DNA from 3 places in the Streptococcus sp. ZY171113 genome. Region 1 is predicted to be linked to each of the others. Evidence: predicted binding sites of a transcription regulator. Region 1 holds the regulator's gene; each other region holds the start of a gene.
What was found. Region 1 encodes Rex, which represses fermentation and respiration genes when NADH is low (regulators of the CRP and FNR family bind a similar motif). Its sites were predicted from a motif close to TTGTGAANTANTTCACAA; they were not measured.
Positions count from the first base shown of each region.

Region 2: the regulator Rex is predicted to act here: its motif matches at 4,310-4,327, upstream of AC3ARB_RS00825 (class II fructose-bisphosphate aldolase).
Region 3: the regulator Rex is predicted to act here: its motif matches at 2,710-2,727, upstream of AC3ARB_RS07330 (iron-containing alcohol dehydrogenase).

Region 1 is NZ_CM173243.1:973,810-980,929, reverse strand. It holds gene AC3ARB_RS04565 (cysteine desulfurase family protein) at 1-225, shown strand, start outside; gene AC3ARB_RS04560 (DUF1831 domain-containing protein) at 230-577, shown strand; gene AC3ARB_RS04555 (DUF4649 family protein) at 581-802, shown strand; gene AC3ARB_RS04550 (redox-sensing transcriptional repressor Rex) at 922-1,557, shown strand; gene AC3ARB_RS04545 (gamma-glutamyl-gamma-aminobutyrate hydrolase family protein) at 1,657-2,352, shown strand; gene radC (RadC family protein) at 2,390-3,073, opposite strand; gene AC3ARB_RS04535 (AI-2E family transporter) at 3,116-4,231, opposite strand; gene AC3ARB_RS04530 (Cof-type HAD-IIB family hydrolase) at 4,313-5,131, opposite strand; partial or broken gene AC3ARB_RS04525 (transposase) at 5,325-5,471, shown strand; partial or broken gene AC3ARB_RS04520 (transposase) at 5,545-6,987, shown strand.
Region 2 is NZ_CM173243.1:156,221-163,340, forward strand. It holds gene AC3ARB_RS00810 (glycoside hydrolase domain-containing protein) at 1-2,413, shown strand, start outside; gene AC3ARB_RS00815 (peptide deformylase) at 2,667-3,074, shown strand; gene AC3ARB_RS00820 (DUF3114 domain-containing protein) at 2,987-4,273, shown strand; gene AC3ARB_RS00825 (class II fructose-bisphosphate aldolase) at 4,375-5,256, shown strand; gene AC3ARB_RS00830 (D-alanyl-D-alanine carboxypeptidase family protein) at 5,455-6,693, opposite strand; gene AC3ARB_RS00835 (oligopeptide ABC transporter substrate-binding protein) at 6,918-7,120, shown strand, end outside.
Region 3 is NZ_CM173243.1:1,532,666-1,539,785, forward strand. It holds gene AC3ARB_RS07315 (YeiH family protein) at 1-288, opposite strand, end outside; tRNA gene AC3ARB_RS07320 (tRNA-Arg) at 341-412, opposite strand; gene AC3ARB_RS07325 (hypothetical protein) at 765-1,394, opposite strand; gene AC3ARB_RS07330 (iron-containing alcohol dehydrogenase) at 1,505-2,656, opposite strand; gene rplS (50S ribosomal protein L19) at 3,179-3,526, opposite strand; gene rpsN (30S ribosomal protein S14) at 3,872-4,141, opposite strand; gene AC3ARB_RS07345 (flavodoxin) at 4,290-4,733, opposite strand; gene add (adenosine deaminase) at 4,782-5,804, opposite strand; gene yghU (glutathione-dependent disulfide-bond oxidoreductase) at 5,955-6,743, shown strand; gene AC3ARB_RS07360 (GNAT family N-acetyltransferase) at 6,747-7,120, shown strand, end outside.

The DNA.
Region 1 (7,120 bases):
GCCAATAACGCCCTGCTTCTAACCCGATTGGACTTGGAAGGAATTGCTGTCTCTACCGGTTCAGCCTGTACTGCTGGTAACATCGAACCCAGCCATGTCCTGGCTGCCCTCTTTGGACCTGACGCTCCCCAGCTGAGGGAATCCATTCGCATCAGCACGTCTAGCCAGACCAGTCTGGCTGACATCACCAGCTTTACCCAAACACTGAAAAGGATTATTGGATAAGATTATGGCATTTGAACAAACCATTACCCTCAAAGACTGCAAGTACAGCTACACTATCAGCCCAAACATCAAAAAATATACCCTGCGTGACACCACCTTTATCCAAAACAAGCTCGGGAACTACGAACTGACCCGTCTCTTAGAAGAGGTCCCCAACTCTGGCGACGGTTTTCCCCTCAAGCTGACCATCAATGCCAACTTAACAGGAGCTAAATTAGCCATCACGGATAAATCCGGCCTTCGCTTGGTCAATATTTTCAAACACCCAGAGCACAGCATTCATCGGGACAAATTTTACTTCCTCATGGATAGTCTGGTTGACCGTCAAATTTTTGAAAAGACAGAAAGATAAGCCATGTTAATCATCACCTACCTCAACGCCTCCCAGCAGGAGTTCCAACTCAAGTACGATGACTATGCTGCTTTTGAGCGGGCTCAGTTGTCCTGTACAGCCCCTTTAGCCGACCACTACAAGGTGGTCAAGGTCACCTTAAATGGCCATGATATCCCTTATACTGGTCAATTTGGCGACCTCTACTTCCACTTGCTGAACAAAGATTTGAGCAGCTACCTCTAACACGCTTCCCTCCAAACCCAAAATGGAGGGATTTTTTTTAGGTTTATTTGTGAAAATTCTTGCTACTTTCACAAACTTTTTATATAATAGAATGAGAAAATTGTAACAAGGAGCCTGTCATGACTGACAAAACCATCCCAAACGCAACGGCTAAACGCCTGTCCCTCTACTACCGCATCTTCAAACGCTTCAATGCTGAAAAGATTGAGCGGGCCAACTCCAAACAAATCGCCGAGGCTATCGGTATTGACTCCGCCACTGTTCGTCGAGACTTTTCTTACTTTGGCGAATTGGGCCGCCGTGGTTTTGGTTACGATGTCAAGAAACTCATGGACTTTTTCGCTGACATTCTCAACGATAAGGCCGTAACCAATGTCTTAATTGTCGGTGTCGGAAATATCGGTCGAGCTCTCCTGCACTACCGCTTCCATGATCGCAACAAGATGCAAATCACCATGGCCTTTGATACTGACGAAAACCCTATCGTCGGTGGTAAAATCGGCGATGATGTTCCCATCTACGGCATTTCTGAAATCAAGAAACGCCTGATGGGAACAGACATCGAAACCGCCATCTTGACGGTCCCAAGTGTCAAATCTCAAGAAATCGCTGACCTTCTGGTTGACGCTGGTATCCGTGGCATCCTGTCCTTTTCACCGGTCAATCTAGATGTTCCAGACCATGTCGTGGTCCAATATGTTGATTTGACCAGCGAACTCCAAACCCTACTCTATTTCATGAACCAGCAAAAATAAACCAGCTTGCCATTACCTATCACGGTGATAGAAAAAACCTATTAGGCAAAACCTCCTTAAGCTGTTATACTGGTTAGCATGACTGTAAAAGGAGCCCCTATGACTAAGCCTCTCATCGGCATTTTTGCCAACCAACGCCTCAACATCGCTCTGGACAATATCCCCTGGACCTACGTCCCGTCTGGCTTTTCCAAGGGGGTTGAGGCTGTTGGGGGCGTGCCTGTCCTCTTTCCTATGACCTGCGACGAAGGCATTCTTAACACCTACATCAATCTGGTGGACAAGGTCATCCTGATTGGTGGCCAAAACGTTGACCCCCAATTTTACGGCCAAGAAAAAGCCGCCTTCGAAGACGACTACAGCCTGGAGCGTGACCTCTGCGAGCTCAAGGTCATCGACCTGAGCCGTCAGCTGGGCAAACCCCTCTTTACGGTTTGCCGAGGCACCCAGTTGGTCAATGTGGCCCTCGGTGGCAGCCTTCACCAAGACATTCCTGGCCATTGGCAGAGCGACTTGCCCCATGTGGCCACCCACGCCATCAGCATTGAAGAGGGGTCTCTTTTGGCTAAGGTCTATGGCAGAGCTGCTCAGATTAACTCCTACCACCGCCAGGCCATTGACCGGTTGGCAGACAACTTGACCGTTGTCGCCAGAGCTGAGGACCAAACCATCGAAGCCGTTGAATCAACAGACCCTAATTTTCGTTTCCTGGGTGTCCAATGGCACCCCGAACTCATCCATCAGGTCAGCCCAGACGACCTCAAGCTCTTTGACTATGTGGTCAATCACCTCTAACCAGCAAGCGAGGCTCAGGCCTCGCTTTTTCAGCAGCTCAATCCAACAAATCAGATTTTTCCCGAAAACTATAATATGTTTTCTTTCCTACAATAAGATGATCCAAAAAGACCAATCCCAAATCATCACAAGACCGCTTTAAGCTAGTGGTGAAACTAATGTCTTGCGGACTAGGTTGACAGGAGCCAGATGGGTGGTTATGGATAACAACCAAAGAAGTTGCTAAGGTCTTGCAAGCATAGTGGAGAATCTCCTTAGGTTCAGCCACCGACCGCCTCACACTACCAATAAAGACCGTCTGCTGGTGAATAATCCTGTTCTGACTGTCCAAGTAAAGGGCAACAAGGTGCTCCTGCTTCTTATCACCAAGTTCAGCCATCATGCGTTTAGCCAGGGCTATGCTTGATACCACCTGATCTAGCCGAGTTTGTTCAGCCTGATGAACCCGCTTGGAAAATTCCAACATGGCCTTGAGTTCCAAAGCCTTGACCTGACCAATCCCTGGAAAGGTTTGAAGTTCCTGGATGGACAAGTCCTTCAGCTCAGCGATGTTCCCTAACCCCTCAAGAAACTGATTAGCTAGGGTCAAGACCGACTCTCGACGAGTGCCAGTTCTCAAGATGATAGCCAGTAACTCCTGATTGCTGAGTTGTTCAGCTCCACAGGCAAGCAAGCGTTCACGAGGCAAGAGTGGTTCAGTCATCAATTCAACGTGATACATAAAAAATCCCTCCACCTACTTATTCGTAGAAGAGGGAGATTTTTATGATTTTTGACTGTTTTTCGCCCGTTTATGGACAATATCTTTCAAGATTTGGTAACAGCTTGCAGCCACTGGAACAGCAACCAGCATGCCCAAAATACCAGCCAGAGCACCGCCGATAGAAATTGCAACCAGAACCCAAATAGCTGGAAGACCAATAGAACCGCCAACCACTCGAGGGTAAATCAGATTGCCCTCAAGCTGCTGCAATAGAATGATAAAAATCAAAAAGATTACAGCCTCTCTCACCGACTGGGTCAGAATCAAAATCGTTCCCACTGTCACCCCAATATAGGCACCCACCACAGGAATCATAGCCGTTAAAGCAATCAAGAGGCTAATAGTTGCTGCATAGGGCAAGCCCAGCACCGTCATCCCGATGGCTGTTAAGGTGGCTAAAATAAGAGCCTCCAAACTCTGGCTAACAAAGAAACCACGGAATCGCTGGTCAAAAATCCCAAGCAAGTAGTAAACCGTAGCCGCAAATCGCCCCGCAAAAGTGTCAAGCAAGAGCCTGAACTGCCGCCCCAACTCTTCCTTACTGGCAAGAACATAGATGGAAAAAATCAAACTGATGAAGACAGTCATCAAGGCATTGGCAATGGAGCTGGCGGAGGTAACCAAGCCGGTCAAAAAACCTAGCAGCTGGCTCAGAAACTTCTGACTATATGAGGCCACCTGCTGGCTCAGGTCCACCTGTTGACCCGTTTTAGCCATTACCTCCTTGAGCCAGGCTTGTTCCTGCAGCTGCTCCAAAGAAGACTGCAACTGCTCCCAATCAACAACCAACAATTGCCTCAGACTGGCAATTACATCTGGCAAAATCACACTAAAAACGGTAAACAAGAGGAGAAAAAAACTCAGGTAAGACAGCAAGAGAGCAACTGGCCGCTTCAGCTTCCCGCCTCTCCTCCCAAAAAGCTTATCCCAAAGCCCTTCGTAGGTTGCCATCACGATATTGATGATGTAGGCCATGCCTGCTCCGATGAAAAATGGCTGAGCTGCCGTCAGGCCCGTTTCAACCAAATTAGCGGTCGATGACCAGTAGGTCCAAATCAGAAAACAGACCAGAAAACTGGCGACTAAGGTTGTAAAAACAGATTTATTAAGGTTCACTTGAACAGTCCTTTCAACATCACTAAAAACCAGTATAACACGACCTCACACATCGGACAACTAAAAAAGTGTCCGACAGGTCTAATGACCGATAAACTGGTCCAAAACAGCCAAAACCCCTGCCTGGTCATGATCTGGGGCCTCATATCTGGCCACTACTTTAACTGCTTCGGGTGCATTTGCCATGGCATAAGACTGAGCAGCCAGTTGCAGAAGTTCAATATCATTACCCCCATCACCAAAAGCCATAACCTCATGCGGAGCAACTCCCCACTTATCCAGCAGGTGCTTGAGCCCCCAGGCCTTGTGGAGACCTGTCTCAATCACATCCACCGACCCGTAGCCGCTGGTGGTAGCTGTCAAGTTGCCTGGGAAATTGGCATTGAAATCCGCTAAAATGGCCTCACAGTCCTCTTCAGGCAAGAGCATGCCCATCTTCAAAATCGGTTCATCAGGCAGGTCATCAAAAGTCTTGAGGCGCTTAATCCGTGATAAGAAAAGGGCCAACTGCTCCTCTTCAATCCCAGAAAATGTAGCAGGAAAATCAGTCGCCTCCAGCAGATAAAACGCTTCTGCAGTGCTAATGGACACCCGATAAGCCGCCTGCTTGTCACCGATATAGGCCAGAAACTGCTGAACCAAGTCCCTAGGCATGGTGTGGCGAACCAACTCCTGACCTCGGTCGATGACGTGAGCCCCATTGTCAGCCACGAAGGAAATTCGGTCTAAAAAGCCCTCAAACATGAGGGTCAAGCGGCCCATGTTGTTACCGCTGGCCACCACAAACTGGATACCACGCGCATCCAAATCCTCTAAGACCTGCTCAAACCGCTCCCGATCATAATGACCCTTACTGTCCAAAAAAGTCCCGTCCATATCTGTCGCAATCACTTTTATCATACAAGAAACCGTTTACCTTTCAAGGAAGTGCAATTGGGCTGCCTACATCTTTTAACAATTTCCTAACCCCTTGCTTTTACCCTGCTAATATTGTATCACATTATCAAAGTTTTATGCCAATAATAATGGCCATACCACATGGATATGACTTGCCCGTTCTTTAAAACATGAATCTACTTTTTTATCTTTATACAACGCTCTAGAACTGCCCTACTCAAACGGTAAACTTGGGGCGACAAACAATCTCATCAAGGTCATTAAACGAAATGCCTTTGGCTTTCGGAACTTTGAAAACTTTAAATCTCGTATTTTCATTGCCATAAACATAAAAAGAGAGTAGACAAGTCTTGGAACCCACTGAAAAAGTTATCGTTTGATGGCTTTTTTTGCTTTACTAAAGTTGAGGTGATGGCATGCTTGATAATCAGTTGACATTAGATATTAGTGCCTATTCTACTTTGTATGATATTGTGCTTCCTAAAATTCATTTTTTACATCAGTTAATGGAACTTTGTGATTTTAGCTTTATTTATGATGAGCTGGAAAAGAATTACCGTCTTGATTTTGGACGTCATGCCTATTCGCCAGTCATGATGTTCAAGTATCTCTTGTTAAAAGACATCTATCAGCTATCTGATGTGGATGTGGTGGAGCGCTCCTTTTCCGAAATGGCCTTCAAATACTTTCTTGGTCTAGCTCCTGAAGACCTTGTCATTGAACCGTCCTAATTGACTACATTCCGAAAACTTCGGATTAAAGATGAGAAACTGCTCGATTTACTGATTAATAAGTCCGTGCAAATCGCGATTGAACACCATTTGATTAAAAGCAAGATTCTCATCGTGGATGCTAGTCATACCAAAAGCTCATTATAATAAGAAACCTCAGGAAATCCTCCGAGAACGTTCAAAAACGTTGCGAAAAACCGTCTACCAATATTCTGAAGAGATCAAAGCAGAATTTCCTAGCAAGCCTAAAGAAGATACACTGGAAACTGAGTTAAGCTATACTCAAGAATTAATATCGGTCATTGAGACCCATGACGAATTGACTGGAATACCAGCTGTCTCACAAAAACTTAATTATCTCAAAGAAGCTGTGGAGTATGATTTAGAGCACTTGGAGCCCTCTATTAAAGAAGAGGCTAGAATTGGTCATAAGAGTGCGGATACGTTCTTTTACGGGTATAAAGAGCATTTAGCCATGACAGATGAACGGCTTATTACAGCCTGTGTGGTGACGTCTGGTGAAAAAAGTGACGGCCCTGTTTTAGAAGAATTGTATCACAAATCTAAAGTAAATGTTGTAACAATCGAAGCTATTGTTGCAGATAAAGCATATTCTGGGAAGAATAATAGTCAATTTACCAAGAAAGAAAAAGTGCATTTAGTCGTTAAGCGACATCCAGCTGTTTCAAAAGGCTGTCGTAGGAAGGAAGATGAGTTTTTCTATAACAAGAATGTCGGTCTCTTTGGTTGTCCTGAAGGGCATATAGCAATAAAGAAAGCAAAAACAGGGAGAACAAGGAAAAAATATACCCCTCAGGAAACCCACTATTTTGACATTAATCACTGTCAAACCTGCCCTTCAAAAGTGAGCTGTTATAAAGAAGGTGCTATGTCTAAAACGTATTCCATAACCCTTAAAAGTGATGAGCACCTCTTTCAGAAGAGGTTTGAAGAAACGCCCTATTTTAGCTTCGCTACAAAATAGAAGCCAAAAACGAGGAACTTAAACAGAGACACGGTCTTGATGTGGCTAGGGCATCAAGTCTTTTCAACATGGAGTTACAAGCAACCACAACCATCCTCGTGGTTAATATGAAGAGGATTATAACTCTAATAAACCCAAAATAAGGAAAAGCAAAAAGGAATCTATCCCAATCATGAGATATATTCCTCTTTTTCGTTTCAGGTAGACGATAAAGCTTTTATTTTTTCAGTGGGCTCCAAAATTTGTCCTCTCTAGGTGTTAAAAACCAAAAAGAGA
Region 2 (7,120 bases), 820 kb from region 1:
TTATGCTGGTGTGACCGTTCAGAAAGATGGCACCTTTATCCTCAACTCCTACGGCCACTTTGACAAGGAATTCTCCCTCAACTGGAAGAAAGGTGTAACGACCGACTTGAGCTACATCAAGCAGGCCAAGTTCAAACTGGGTCAGATTGACCAGGCTCTGGGTCGGGTGAATAAATCAGCCCTCAATGAAGCTCTTACCCCGCTTGAGCAGGTGACAGGGGCGGAGTACACTCCAGAAAGCTATCAGGCCTTTAGAAACCGAGTGTCGGCTGCCCGTGCTATCCACGATAGCCGCACGACCCAACAGATTGAGATTGACCGAGCCGTGGCCAGTCTGGCGACTGCCCCTGATCTTTTGGTGAAATCGCAGAGCACACAAACAGATGACCAGCTGTTTGACCGCTTGCGTCAAGCCCAGGCTGAGCGTGATCAGGCTCTGAGAGACAAGCAACGCTTGGAAGAGGAGGCACTTGCTCGAGCAACTGAGGAGGCTCGCCTGAAAAAACTCTTGCAGGATGCTCAAAAAGCCTTGGAAGCCGCTCAATCGGATAAAGCTCGACTAGAAACTGACTTGAACCGATTGAACACTGCCAATCAAGACCTGACTAACCGCTTGACCACCGCTAACGGACAAGTGACTGGCCTGACAGGTGACAAGACCAGTCTGGCCGCTGCCTTGACTGCTGCTCAGGATCAGATTGATCGTTTGACCAGCCAGTTGGCAACGCTTAGTGGCCAGTCAACTGCTACTCAGGGACAATTGACGGCTGCTCAAACAGCTCTTGAAGCTGCTCGAACAGAGAAAGCTCGTTTGGAAACTGAACTGGCTAATTTACGAACAGCCAACAGCACCTTAACCCAAGACCTGGCTGGTGCTAGAGGCCAGGTGACTGGCTTGCAAGGCGATAAGACCAGTCTGACCGCCGCCTTGACCAGTGCCCAGGAACGCATTGAGGCCTTGACGGCTCAATTAGCAACCTTGGGTGGGGATTCTTCCGGTCTTCTCAATCAGCTGACCGCTGCTCAAACGGCCCTTGAGACTGCTCGAGCTGACAAGACCCGCTTGGAAAGAGAGCTCAGTCAGCTCCAGATTGCCTACGCTGGCTTGGCAGCTGAAAAAGTGGCCTTGGAGCAAGCCTTGGCAGACAAGCCTGAGTTGGCCGATAGTGCCAAACTGAAAACTCGCTTGGCTGAGCTGGAAACCGCGCTGTCCCAAGCTCAGGCGGCTAAGGAAGCGACAGCCTCTGCCTTGACCAAGTTGGAGACAGATAAGGCTGACCTTGAGCGTCAACTGGCTCAGTCTTTGGAGAAGGTTCAGGAAGTTGACAAACAACGAACAGACCTGCAGGCAGCCTTGAAAGCAGCTGAGGCTCAACGAGATGCTGAGCAGGCAGCTCACAGCCAGACGGCAGACCGCCTGACCAAGGCGACAACTGATTTGGCCAGCTTAACCGCCCGTCTCAATCAGTTGCAGGACCAAGTGGCTGCCTTAACGACAAGTGAGCAAGCAGGAACCCAACCAGAAGTTGGAGAAAAACCAGGGACAGCAACTGACCAACCAAAACCTGTTTCAGGAACAGGAGAGAGTGATAAACCAGTAACAGTTCCAATCACCGAAACAGCAACAGTTCAGCCAGGAGCGGTTGTAGACCAGGTTTCAACACCAGTACCTGGTCATCAGGTTGGCACAGAGGTTCCAGTGCCAGTTGTTCCTGACGTTCAACCAGAGACATCGGCAATCACTGAGCCAGTATCTCAGGGTGAGCCTGTAACCCCAGCTGGTACGGGTCTCTACCGAGATCAAGCAACTGGAATCCAGGTGCTGTTGTCTGGCGACGATAGGACGAAAGGTTTACATCTGATTGTTCATCCTAAGGAGAAACCTGAGGTGACCTTGGACCATCGCTTGGCTGATTTGGAACTTGATTTGTATGACATTTACTTTGTGGACACAGCAGGTCAAAGACAACAGATTACGTCGTCTGCCCAGGTTATCTTGCCTGTCAGAGGACAGGTAGAAGGGGTTTACTACATTGCTCCGACCGGCCTGTCAGAAGCTCTGCCATTTACCCAAATCGATGCGAATCATGTGGCGGTTGAAGTGACCCACTTCAGCTACTATGGTGTGGCCTACCGTAAAGGTGGTGAGCAAGGCGAGTTGGCCAAGGGAGATGTTGCTGTTCAAACAACCGCAACAGGAGCAGGCTCAGTCGCCCCAGTGGCTCCAGTCGCCTCGGTTGCAACAGCAACTCCAGTTGCGACAGCTCAGCCAGCTTCAGCTGCTCAAACTAGTCTGCCAGCTACTGGTGATGGGGATTCAGTCTTCGTCTATGCAGCAGGTAGTCTCAGCTTGATGGCTGGCCTGGGTCTGGTCTATGCCTCCAAAAAGAAGCTATCCGATGATAAGAGCTAACCTGATTTGAGAGGTTCATGTACAACGCATGTGGCATTGCCGCATGCGTTTTTAGTGGTCTTGGTGGATTTTTGCTATAATGGTCTTAGAACCAGTCTTCACCTGACGGGCTAGTTTGGGCTCACTCTTTGTCACGTGTTTTGGCGATACGTGCAGTATTTCTGCCAAAACTGTTTCTCGATTGCACCAAAACTAGCCCAGTCAATCAATTCTTTCGATTGTGAGTACAGGTTCTTAGAAAGCGAGGACAAAGATGAAACCCATTGTGACAGACCCCCTCTTTTTGAGCCAGCCCTCTCAGCTGGCGACCCCTCAAGACCGTCATATTGGCCAGGAGCTGGTGGCGACCCTAGCAGCCAATCGCGACCGCTGTGTGGGCCTGGCTGCCAACATGATTGGCTACCAGAAACGGGTCATCATCATCGACCTGGGCTTGTCCAGTCTGGTCATGTATAACCCTGTTCTTCTGGCCAAGCAGGACCCCTACCAGACCGAGGAGGGCTGCCTGTCCTTGACTGGCACTCGGCCGACCACCCGCTACCGCCAGATTACCGTCCGTTTTTTGGATAAGGATTGGCAGGAACAGACCCTGACCTTGACCGATTTCCCAGCCCAGATTTGCCAGCACGAGCTGGACCATTTGGAGGGAATCCTGATTTGACAGCCTGGCTCTTTGGTGGCTGTTTCCTCCTTGCTTTGTTTTTTCTTTGGGTCAATAGCCGAGCGGGCAAGCCTGTTTTGCCCCAGACACTTGCTGTTGAGCCAGCCCTAGCAGCTGCCCTTGAGGCTCTTCCGGAGGAGGCTGAGGACATCAGGGGCAGTCTAAACCAACTCAGTAAGCAAGGCTGGCCTCAAGCTTCTCAGGTGGCTTATCTCAATCAGCTGACTCAGAAAGAGCTATCCCTATCAGACCTGCCCCAGCAGCTGAGACAATTTGGTAGCCCAGCCTTTGTGACCATGTTTCAGGCGGGCTTGACTAATCAGGAAGCGGCTAGGCAGTTGCTGGTCCTGTCGCTGGACCTCCTAGACTTCCCAGAGGGACTATCGGGCCGCCCGAGCCAGACAGTGGAACTCTTAGGGAGAATCTGGCCGGACCTGCCACCCCATGACCGTTTCTGGGCTATTCTGGCTCGGGCGGTGGACCTGGCCTTTCCTGGTCAATCCCTCTTGGTCAGCGATGACCTCTTGGCCAGGCAGGTCCATCAGTTGCGTTACCTGCTATCGACCTATCAGGCGGATTGGGTAAGGCGACACTATGGAGGCTCAGGTTTGAGCGACCGCCAGGCCTTGGTGACTTACTTGGCTCAGGCTGATGCCCGAGACCGTCTGGGTGAATGGCTGGGGCTGACCAGCTATGACTACCAGCTGACCTATGACTTGGGCGAATCCTCCCGCCTCCACAACAAGCGACGATTTAAGGCCAGCAATCCAGCTGCCCAGCCTATGTTCCCAGAAAACCAGATAAGCGTTAATCTCAAAATTCTGATTAACTACCATAGTGAGTTTATCTTGTCCAGCAAAGGGAAGTTTTTGAACCTAATGGACAGAGGCGGTGCGACAGTTTCTGGTGTGGTCAACGGGGCTAGTTTCAATTATGCCAGCCGAGCCAATCGACGGCACTGGGAGCTGGACGTTTGGCCAGTTGGCCCCCATGACCCTGCCTTTCGTCGTCGTCAGAGCAAAGGTTACCGTTCTCCCAACCGTAGCTGGCGATTTAGGCCAGGCTGGAAGGAGAGTTTTTATAATGCTAAGGGACATTATGCCTTGGATGCTCAGAGTTGTCATCAAGCTGTCAAGGGATTAGCGAGAGGATTAGAACGAGAAATTAAGGTGGCTAGAGAGAAATTTAAGATGGATTAAGATTTTTTGCGGTCTAGGCTGGTATTTTTTGACCAACTGTGATAAAATTAACAGGTAAGGGTTTAGCTCTGCTATGGCCCAAAAAATAAAGGAGGCACATCATGCCATTAGTTTCAGCAGCAGAATTTGTCAAAGCAGCCCGTGAAAACGGCTATGCAGTCGGCGGATTTAACACCAACAACCTCGAGTGGACTCAGGCTATCCTGCGTGCCGCAGAAGCCAAAAAAGCCCCAATCCTTGTTCAAACCTCTATGGGTGCGGCTAAGTACATGGGTGGCTACAAGGTTGCTCGCAACTTGATTGCTAACTTGATCGAATCAATGAACATCACTGTTCCAGTTGCTATCCACCTTGACCACGGTCACTACGAAGACTCTCTTGCCTGTATCGAAGCTGGTTACACGTCTATCATGTTTGACGGTTCCCACTTGCCAGTTGAAGAAAACTTGGCGAAAGCTAAAGAAGTGGTTGAATTGGCTCACTCTAAAGGTATCTCAGTTGAGGCTGAAGTTGGTACTATCGGTGGTGAGGAAGACGGTATCGTTGGTAAAGGTGAGCTTGCTCCAATCGAAGACGCTATCGCTATGGTTGCAACTGGTATCGACTTCTTGGCAGCAGGTATCGGTAACATCCACGGCCCTTACCCAGAAAACTGGGAAGGTCTTGACCTTGAGCACTTGAAGAAATTGACAGAAGCTGTTCCAGGTTTCCCAATCGTTCTTCACGGTGGTTCAGGTATCCCTGATGAGCAAATCCAAGAAGCTATCCGTCTTGGTGTTGCTAAAGTTAACGTGAACACAGAAGGTCAAATCGCCTTCGCAGAAGCTACTTTGAAATTTGCTTCTGACTACTCAGCTGACAAGGCTACTTACGATGCCAAGAAACTCTTCGACCCACGTAAGTTCTTGGCTCCTGGTATCAAGGCAGTTCAAGAAGCTATCGAAGAACGTATCGACGTTTTCGGTTCAGCTGGTAAAGCTTAATCAAACAAATTAAGAAGAGTTCCCTAGCGGAGCTCTTTTTAACTTGTTTGGGCTAGTGTTCCTCATTTGGGCACCGCTACTGGTAGCAGTTAGGGTATTCAGTTACTAAGGAGAGTGGGGTGGTCGGTTAAACAGGACCAGCAGGTTCTTCATTGAGTGCGAAAAACCCGAGTTCTGATCTGAACCCGGGTTGTTTTTTTAGAGATTTTCTAAAACATAGCGGACAAAATGATTCCAAATCACTTCGAAAATGTGGGTTCGTTCGACCGTCTCCTCAGTAACGAGAGGCATGCTTGGCAGCTCTTCTAGATAGCCTTGGCCGATAAGAACCTGGTCGTCAAAGACAAGCTGGCCGACGACTTGTCCCTCCTTGATAGGGGCGTAGTTAGTCTTATCAGGAAAGACAGGTTTGAGACGGAAGGTGTTGACCGTCGCAGGCGTTGTCACCACATAAAAGTCATCTAGGGTGACAGCTGAAGTGGTTGGTTTGACCCCATCTAAAACAGGAGCAGGCGTGTCCTTGTAACTGGTGCTGGCAGGAATGACTTTTTGCAAATGGAAGGCGTCGCCGATTTGGTCTAAAAAGTGGTTAGCGACGACAAAACGCTTGTCGGTATCCTCACGTCCGCCCTCTACATCAATCATGACCACCATGACCTGCATCAGGTTCTCGTAAGACAAGCTAATGAGATGGGAGCCTGATTGGTCAGAGGACCCTGTCATCAAACCATAGGCATTGGGGCGGTTGTGGGGCATGTTTTCCAGAAGGTAGTTGAAGGTATAGAGGTCATCCCCACCGAATTTCCCTCGGGTGGCTTCGGCCAACTCGAGCACCTCTGGGAAATCCTTAACCAGGCGGTAACTGATGGTAATCACATCCCGAGCGGAGAGCTGGTTTTCCTCATCGACCTGACTTCCTGTCAAGATTTCCTCACCCAGATAAGCGTTGTTGACCGCAGAGGCATTGATGATGCCGTCGCTGTTCAACTGCCAGTCGCGGAGCAACTCGCGAATCTTTAGGGTTGCTGCCTCATCGCTTCCAGCCACATGTTCAGCTAGGGCCCGAGTGGCAGCGACAGAAGCAGACATGAGGCTGGCCTTGGTTAAATCCTTGACGGTGTAGTGGTCGGCTGTCAGTTGCAGTGAGGATATGTCTGGTTGGTAGCTCAGCTCATAGGCTAAATCGCTAGGAGTGACCTTGTCCTCCCAGCTAATTTGCCCTTGGGCGGCCGCCTGATAGACCAGGTATAGGGTCGCTACCCGACTGAGGTTGCCCATCGGCATCACCTGGTCGGCATTTTTTTCGTAGAGGACCTTTCCTGTCCGCACGTCGATAGCCATCCCCGCTTGAGCAGGTAAACTGGCCTGGTCTAGTGCCAGCACGCTTTTTCCCATGAGGGACAATAGCAGAGCAGCACAGATGATTAGTTTTTTCATAACACCATCCTTACATGTCATTTCAGTTATCTCATTATAACATAAAAATGGGCTAACGCCAAAAAGACGAACGAAAGAGCGACAATTCAAAAAAATAAAAAAATTTTAACATATAGACAAAATTTTCAGAAAAATGGCTTGATTTAAGAAAACTTTATGGTATAATAAACATCATAAACCCAAGTTCGGTGTTTGAAAAAAAAAAAATTAACGAGGTAACTCCCATGAAAAAGACAAGTAAATTGTTTGCCCTCGCTGGCGTAACCTTGCTTTCAGCTTCTGTTCTTGCTGCTTGTGGTAACGCTGGTGGTTCTGGTTCTGAAGCTGCTAAGCCAGAAACATCTTTCGTGACTGAAGTCACTCACGACGGTACAGCGATTGAGGGCGGTACCCTTAACTACGCTATCGTCTCAGCTGCCAACGCATC
Region 3 (7,120 bases), 560 kb from region 1:
CAAGAGGGCCAGGGGAAGGCTGATTTGAAGCGACCAGAGGCCCAGGTCCTGGATGTCCCTAAAGGACAGGCGAAACCCCAAGAGAATAATGCTGTACTGGAGGCCTTTCTTGCTGGCTAGGGTCAGGCCAGACTGCCAATCAGGCCTGGTCTTTAGCCAGCCTGACAGGGCTAGACCGGTCAAGAGAGCCAGAATACTGCTGCCCAAGAGGGGGATTTGGCTCCCCAAAACCAAGGCCAAATAGCCAAAAATCAGGGCCACCGTCAGGCCCCCTAACTCACGTTTCATCATGCCACACTCCTTGTCATAAAAAAAGAAGGCCCTCGCCTTCTCAATCGCATACCCCCTGCAGGAATCGAACCTGCAACTACTTCTTAGGAGGAAGTTGTTATATCCATTTAACTAAGGGAGCTGGTACCACTATTGTACCCTAGTTGGGCCCAAATTGCAAGTTGATTTTCCGCTCGCCCACGCCGTACGCATGAAGAAAATGCATGCAACTATCTTTTTGAGTTGCATGAATTTTTCAGAAATTTTCTTGAAAATACTTCGATAATCGGTACTATTCTATTCATCTCATGAAAATTATACCAAAATTTTCATCTAAAAAGTGCAACACTTCTCTGAAAAATTGTTTTCTAAAATCGTCGTTTTCTTCATGCGTTTGGCGTGCCGCTCGCTCAAGGTTAGGCTTCTTTGGGAAATGGCAGAGCAACTGAGCTGATTTCCTCAGTTTTTGCCGTCACCATCTCCCACCACGCAACCTACAAAACCTTTACTGTAAAATAACCCTCAGCCATCAAGGACCTGAGGATGCTAATCGCCTCATCCAAATCCTCTGGTTCAAACTGAATGTCATAGTGGTAAATCTGTTTCCGATAGGGTTCAACCCTCACCCCTAACTCATGGAGGCGAGTCAAGTCGGCCGTTAAGCGTTGATCCATCTTTTCCAAGTCCACATCTATGTCATAAGTGTGACTCAGGCGGTTCAAAAAGGCCTTATCCGCATGATAGGCTTGACGGTTAACTGAACGCACCAAAGCATGTAAATCATAAACTTCTGACACAAGGCTTTGCCGAATCATGATCAGGTCTTCTTCCACAGAAGCACCAGCAGTCAAAAAACCAAAGGCCAGGCGATCATCAAGCTCTGGCTCGCCATAATCAAAGAGAGGGTTGGCCCTTTGCTCCTCTGTCAAGGTCACAAAAGCAACGGAACCTCCCGTTGCATCTGTCATGCCTACTTTCACTTCAACAGCAGCTTGGCCCAGTTCTAACCGTTCAAATTCAGCTTCAATCAGCCGTTCAACTTGTTGGGCTCTCCCTAAACTGACACAAGCTGTCAGCACCAAGGAGCTAAGCAGTAAAAAGAGGCCAGCTAATCTTCTTCTCATCTTTCCTTCCTCCTCACCACGGGGTTCCTCTTCCTTCAAACATTATCGCAGGTCTTTCTCCACCTTGTCAAGACAAAACCGCAGCTTGAGCTGCGGCTTTGTCCTTCAATTTAGAAAAGTTCCTTGTAGAAAGCAATGGTTTCTTCCAGAGTTGGCATGAAGGGGTTTCCTGGTGCACAGGCGTCAATGAGAGCATTCTTAGACAGGTACTCGAAGTCAAAGTCTTCTTCCTTGATGTCAAGCTCGGTCAATTTTTTCGGAATACCAACGGTGGCTGAGAGTTTTTCAATCTCGGAGATGGCGTAGCTGGCACACTCTTCATCAGACTTGCCGTCCACCGCAAGGCCCAGGGCCTTGGCGACATCACGGAAGGCTGCTGGGACGCGTTTGGCATTTTCCCGCTCGATGATTGGGAGAAGCATGGCACAGCAGACACCGTGTGGCAGATTGTAGACTGCCCCCAATTGGTGAGCCATGGAGTGAACGTAGCCCAGACCTGCATTGTTAAAGGCCATACCACCAAGGAAGATGGCATTGACCATGGCTTCACGGGCTTCCACATCTTGACCATTGGCAACGGCACGAGGCAGGTATTCTTTAATCAGTTCGATGGCTCCGATAGAGAGTTTTTTGGTCACCCCGTAGGCACCTGGGGTCACCAGAGCCTCAATAGCATGGGTCAGGGCATCCATACCAGTCGCCGCTGTCAGGTCAGCTGGTTTGGACAGCATGAGCTCTGGGTCATTGACCGACATGATGGCCAGACTGTTCTTATCCACCATGACCATCTTAACCTTACGCTCCTCATCGGTAATGACGTAGTTGATGGTGATTTCAGCCGAGGTACCAGCAGTCGTGTTGATGGCCACAACTGGCAGACCCTTGTTGGCGGATTTGTGGAGACCTTCCAAGTCTTGTGGGGTCACCTCATTGGTCGCCATGATGGAAATACAGCTGGCCGCATCCTGAGGCGAACCGCCACCAGCAGACACGATAAAGTCACAGTTTTCAGCCTTGAGAACAGCCAAACCATCATAGACGTTCTTACAGGTCGGGTTTGGATCCACATCCTCAAAGACCACAAACTCGATACCCGCAGCTTCTAGTGGCCCAGTTACCTTGGGTAAGATATCGCTAGACGCGATAAAGTGGTCGGTCACCACTAGGGCTTTTTTGAAACCCAGCTCCTTGACCTGAGCTCCAAATTCCTTGATGACACCAGGGCCAATCAAGTTAACAGCAGGAACATAAAAAGTTGCCATAGCATTTCTCCTTTATGATAGCGTTTTACTATCTCTATTGTACGACATTCTATTTGTGAAATCAAGAACAAAGTTGTGCTAAACAGCTATTTTTTGCAAAAAAAATAACCCTTCCCAGCTTATTTAATTGGGTCTAGTAAAAAACTCCTTAGCCCATAAAATACAGGGAATGACTAACTATCTAAATGCTACTTGAGTTAAGACCTATACGAAAACGAAAACCATTCTTGTGTCCAGGGACAGTAAAAACTCCCACTTGAAACAAGGGAGAGATGAGTTAAACACAGCCTAAAAACATCAAAAAAAGACTGGCAAACCAGTCTTTCCATCCGAACTGAGCCCGGCCGGCGAGCTGAGCAAAACTCCAGAACATCACAAAAGCCCCCACTTGGAACAAGTGAGAGCTTAGTTGAATTCGCCCTAAAATGGCTAAAAAATCCTGTGACCCACTCACAGTCCAAAAACTGTTTCTGGGTCATCTTGATTTTTAACGCCATTTCTTGACGGACTCCATATCCTATCTTAACGACGGATTTCTTTGATACGAGCAGCCTTACCTTGAAGGGCACGCAAGTAGTAAAGTTTAGCACGACGGACTTTACCGTAACGCACAACTTCGATTTTATCAACACGTGGTGTGTGGAGTGGGAAGGTACGTTCTACACCGATACCGCCAGAGATTTTACGAACGGTGTACATCTCAGAGATGCCTTGGCCTTTACGAGAGATAACAACGCCCTCGAAAAGCTGGATACGCTCGCGGTTACCCTCGACAACTTTCGCGTGAACGCGAACGGTGTCACCAGGACGGAAAGCAGGGATGTCAGTACGCAGTTGACCTTCGGTCAATGATTGGATCAATGGATTCATGTTTTACTCCTTCTCTTACCAATCTTGGGTGCTTTGAAACCCAGCGGATTAGCCGTTTTTTGTGCGTCCATTACACACGTCTTTTATTTTACTATAAAATGGCAGAGCTGTAAAGGATTTTTGCTCAAAAAACACGCCGTTCGCATGAAGAAAATGCATGCAACTATTTTCTAGTTACACGCATTTTTTCAGAAATTTTCTTGAAAATAACTCAAAAATAAGAACCATTCGATTCATATCGCATGAATTATATCACAAAAACTACCAAATTTTTCACTATTTCTATGAAAATACGATTTCTGAAAACTAAATTTTCTTCATGCAGTTGGCGTGCTCAAAAAAACACTACCAGCTGGCTTTTTTGACGCCTGGCAGTTGACCCTGGTGGGCCAGTTCGCGGAAGGTCACACGGCTGACCCCAAATTTCCTCATGTAGGCACGGGGGCGACCATCCGTGCGGTCACGCAATTTGAGGCGGTTAGGGTTGGAATCCTTAGGCAATTTTCTCAGGGCCTCATAGTCTCCTTTTGCCTTGAGCTCCCGACGCAGGTCAGCGTACTGGGCCACCAATTTCAGTTGCCGTTCGTAACGGGCGATTTTTGATTTCTTAGCCATTTGCTTCTCCTTTTTATTTAACTGGTTAACAAAAATAGTTTACCACATTCTCAAAAATTTGCAAGCAAAAACTTAACCAGTTTTGCAACTTCTTATCAGCTCAGCCATTTCCCAAAAGAAAAAAGCCCCGCACGGGGGCCTCTCTCATCTAGTCTAGTGCCGCTGCAAGGCCTTCTGCAAAGGCCTCCAGTTTCTCGATGTCCTCGTCCTCGGCAGCCAAATCAACCTTGACTGAGTCAGCACCCTTGGTCGCACCGCTCTTTTCAAAGGCCGCCTCAAAATCATCGACCGCCTTGCAGAAATAGTCGTAGAACGTGTCACCCGAGCCGACCACACCAAAGACCTTACCAGTCAAGTCCAGGTCCTGCAAGTCCTCGTAGAAGTCCACAATCTCGTCAGGCAAATCGCCGTCGCCATAGGTGTAGGTGGCCACCACAGCGATGTCAGCGTCCTCAAAGTCGCTGGCATCCACGCTGGTGCATTCCTCCAGCTCCACCGTATGCCCAAGCTCGGTCAGCTTGTTGGCCACGATGTCCGCAATTTCCTCGGTATTTCCAGTCATGCTGGCGTAAACAATCTTAGCTAAAGCCATAAAGTCCTCCTGTTTTCCTCCTATTATAGCATAGTCCCCGCCTTTGGGCTAGTCTAAAAAGCCCTCATAGCCCTCTTTTAGGGCCAATAGCAGAGCCGTTTTCTGGTCCTGACTGGTAAAACTGGCTCGGATGGCATGTTCGTTGAAGGTCAGAAAGTCCCTGACGGTGGTCCCAAAGTGTTGGTGATAGAGCTGGTACTCCTTGGTTAAACTGGTGTTGGACACCGTCCGGTTGTCGGTGTTGATGGTGATTTTACCGCCCAGAGCATAGAGTTTTTTGTAGGGAAAATCCTCCAAGCACTTGATGGCCTTGGTGTGGAGGTTGCTGACCAGACACAGTTCAGCGGTCGCCCCAGCGGCTACAAATCGCTCAACCAACTCGTCCGACTGGGTCAGGGCAGACCCGTGGCCAAACCGAGTGATGTTGAGGTCCAGCCCTGCCGCAATGTTGGCCGCACAGCCACATTCCCCCGCGTGAAGGGTAAAGGGCAGGCTCAGGTCTTGGGCAGTCGTGATGGTCTCAGCCAGCACCTGGGTGGGGAAGTTCTCCTCGTCGCCCGCAAAGTCGAAACCGACCAGGCCCCGAGGAACCAGGTGACGGACGGCCTTGAAGATGGCCAGGCTCTCTTTCTGATCCAGCTGCCGCATGCCACATACTAGGGCCTTGGCCACGATGCCAAAGTCCTGATGGGCCTGCTCAAACCCGTCCAAGACAGCCTCGACCACCTCAACCGCCGTCAGGCCCTTTTCCATCGACAGGACAGGGGCAAAGCGGATTTCGGTGTAGATGACGGCCTCTTCCGCTGCCTGGCGAGCCACGTCGTAGGCAGACAGCCTCAGGGCCTCCTGGGTCTGGAGCAGGGGCAAAACAAAAGCAAAGGTTCTCAGGTACTGGTTGAGGCTGGTCACCTCCTCAGGGGCCGTCACCAGCTTGGCCAGCTCCTCATCAGTCTCAGGCAAAGCTTGGCCGACCAAATCCGCCAACTGACGGATAGCCGCCAGAGATAAAGAGCCATCCAAATGGCAATGAAGTTCGGTTTTTGGCAAGACTTTAAAATCAATCACGGAAATAATCCCCCTAAAAAGATGTAATTCCTAATAGTTTACCACAAGAACTTGAAAAATCAAGTGATTTTTGACTAAATTCCTCTCATTTCTAAAACTTGAAAAAACAGGCAGGTTGTGCTATGCTGAAACCACCATATAATAAGGAGACTACCCATGACATCTTATCAAAAACCAACCGTCTGGACTGACCAAGCCAGTTCACAAGGTAAATTTACAGGCATTAACCGACCAACAGCAGGGGCACGTTTTGAACAGACCCTGCCAAAAGGCGACAAGCCCTTCCAACTCTACTCTCTGGGCACGCCAAATGGGGTCAAGGCAACTATCATGTTGGAGGAATTGAAGGCCCTGGGTCTGGCAGCTGACTACGACCTCTACCAGATTGCCATCATGGATGGTGACCAGTTCGGATCAGACTTTGTTGGCCTCAACCCTAACTCTAAGATTCCAGCCCTCTTGGACCAGTCTGGCCAAGAGCCTGTTCGGGTCTTTGAATCCTCCCATATCCTGCTCTACCTAGCTGACAAGTTCCAGGCCTTTATCCCTCAAGACCTTGCCCAGCGGGCTGAAGTCCTCAACTGGCTCTTCTGGCAGACAGGGGCAGCTCCCTTTGTCGGCGGTGGTTTTGGTCACTTCTTCCACTACGCTCCCGAAGCCTTTGAATACCCAATCAACCGCTTCACCATGGAAACCAAACGCCAGCTGGATTTGTTGGACAAGGAACTGGCTCAAAAAACTTACATCACAGGCGACACCTACACCATCGCCGACATGGCCATCTGGGCCTGGTATGGCCAATTAGCCCAGGACAAGCTCTACGCTGGGGCTTATGAGTTCTTGGATATGACCAGCTACAAACACCTCCAGGCCTGGGCAGAAAAGATTAGCCAACGCCCTGCTGTGCAAGCTGGCCTCAAGGCTGATTACCAACCAATCAAGTAAGCCATGGCCTTTCACTTGAAAACCTTTGAGGAGTTGACAACTCGGGAACTCCACCAGATTTACCAGCTGCGGTCAGCCGTCTTTGTGGTCGAACAGGCCTGTGCCTATCAAGACATTGATGACCATGACCTGACTGCCCTCCACCTGATGTTCACCAAAGACCAGCAACTGCTGGCCTACTGCCGCTTGATTCCAACGACTGATTTGGTCAAATTGGGGAGGGTGGTCGTGGCCCAGACCGCTCGTGGTCAGGGGCTGGGGAGACAGTTGGTAGAGGAAGCTCTAGCTACCTGCGTCAGCCATTATCCTAAAACACCCATCTACGCCCAGGCCCAAGCCCATCTGGAGGCCTTCTACCAGTCTCTGGGCTTTGAGGC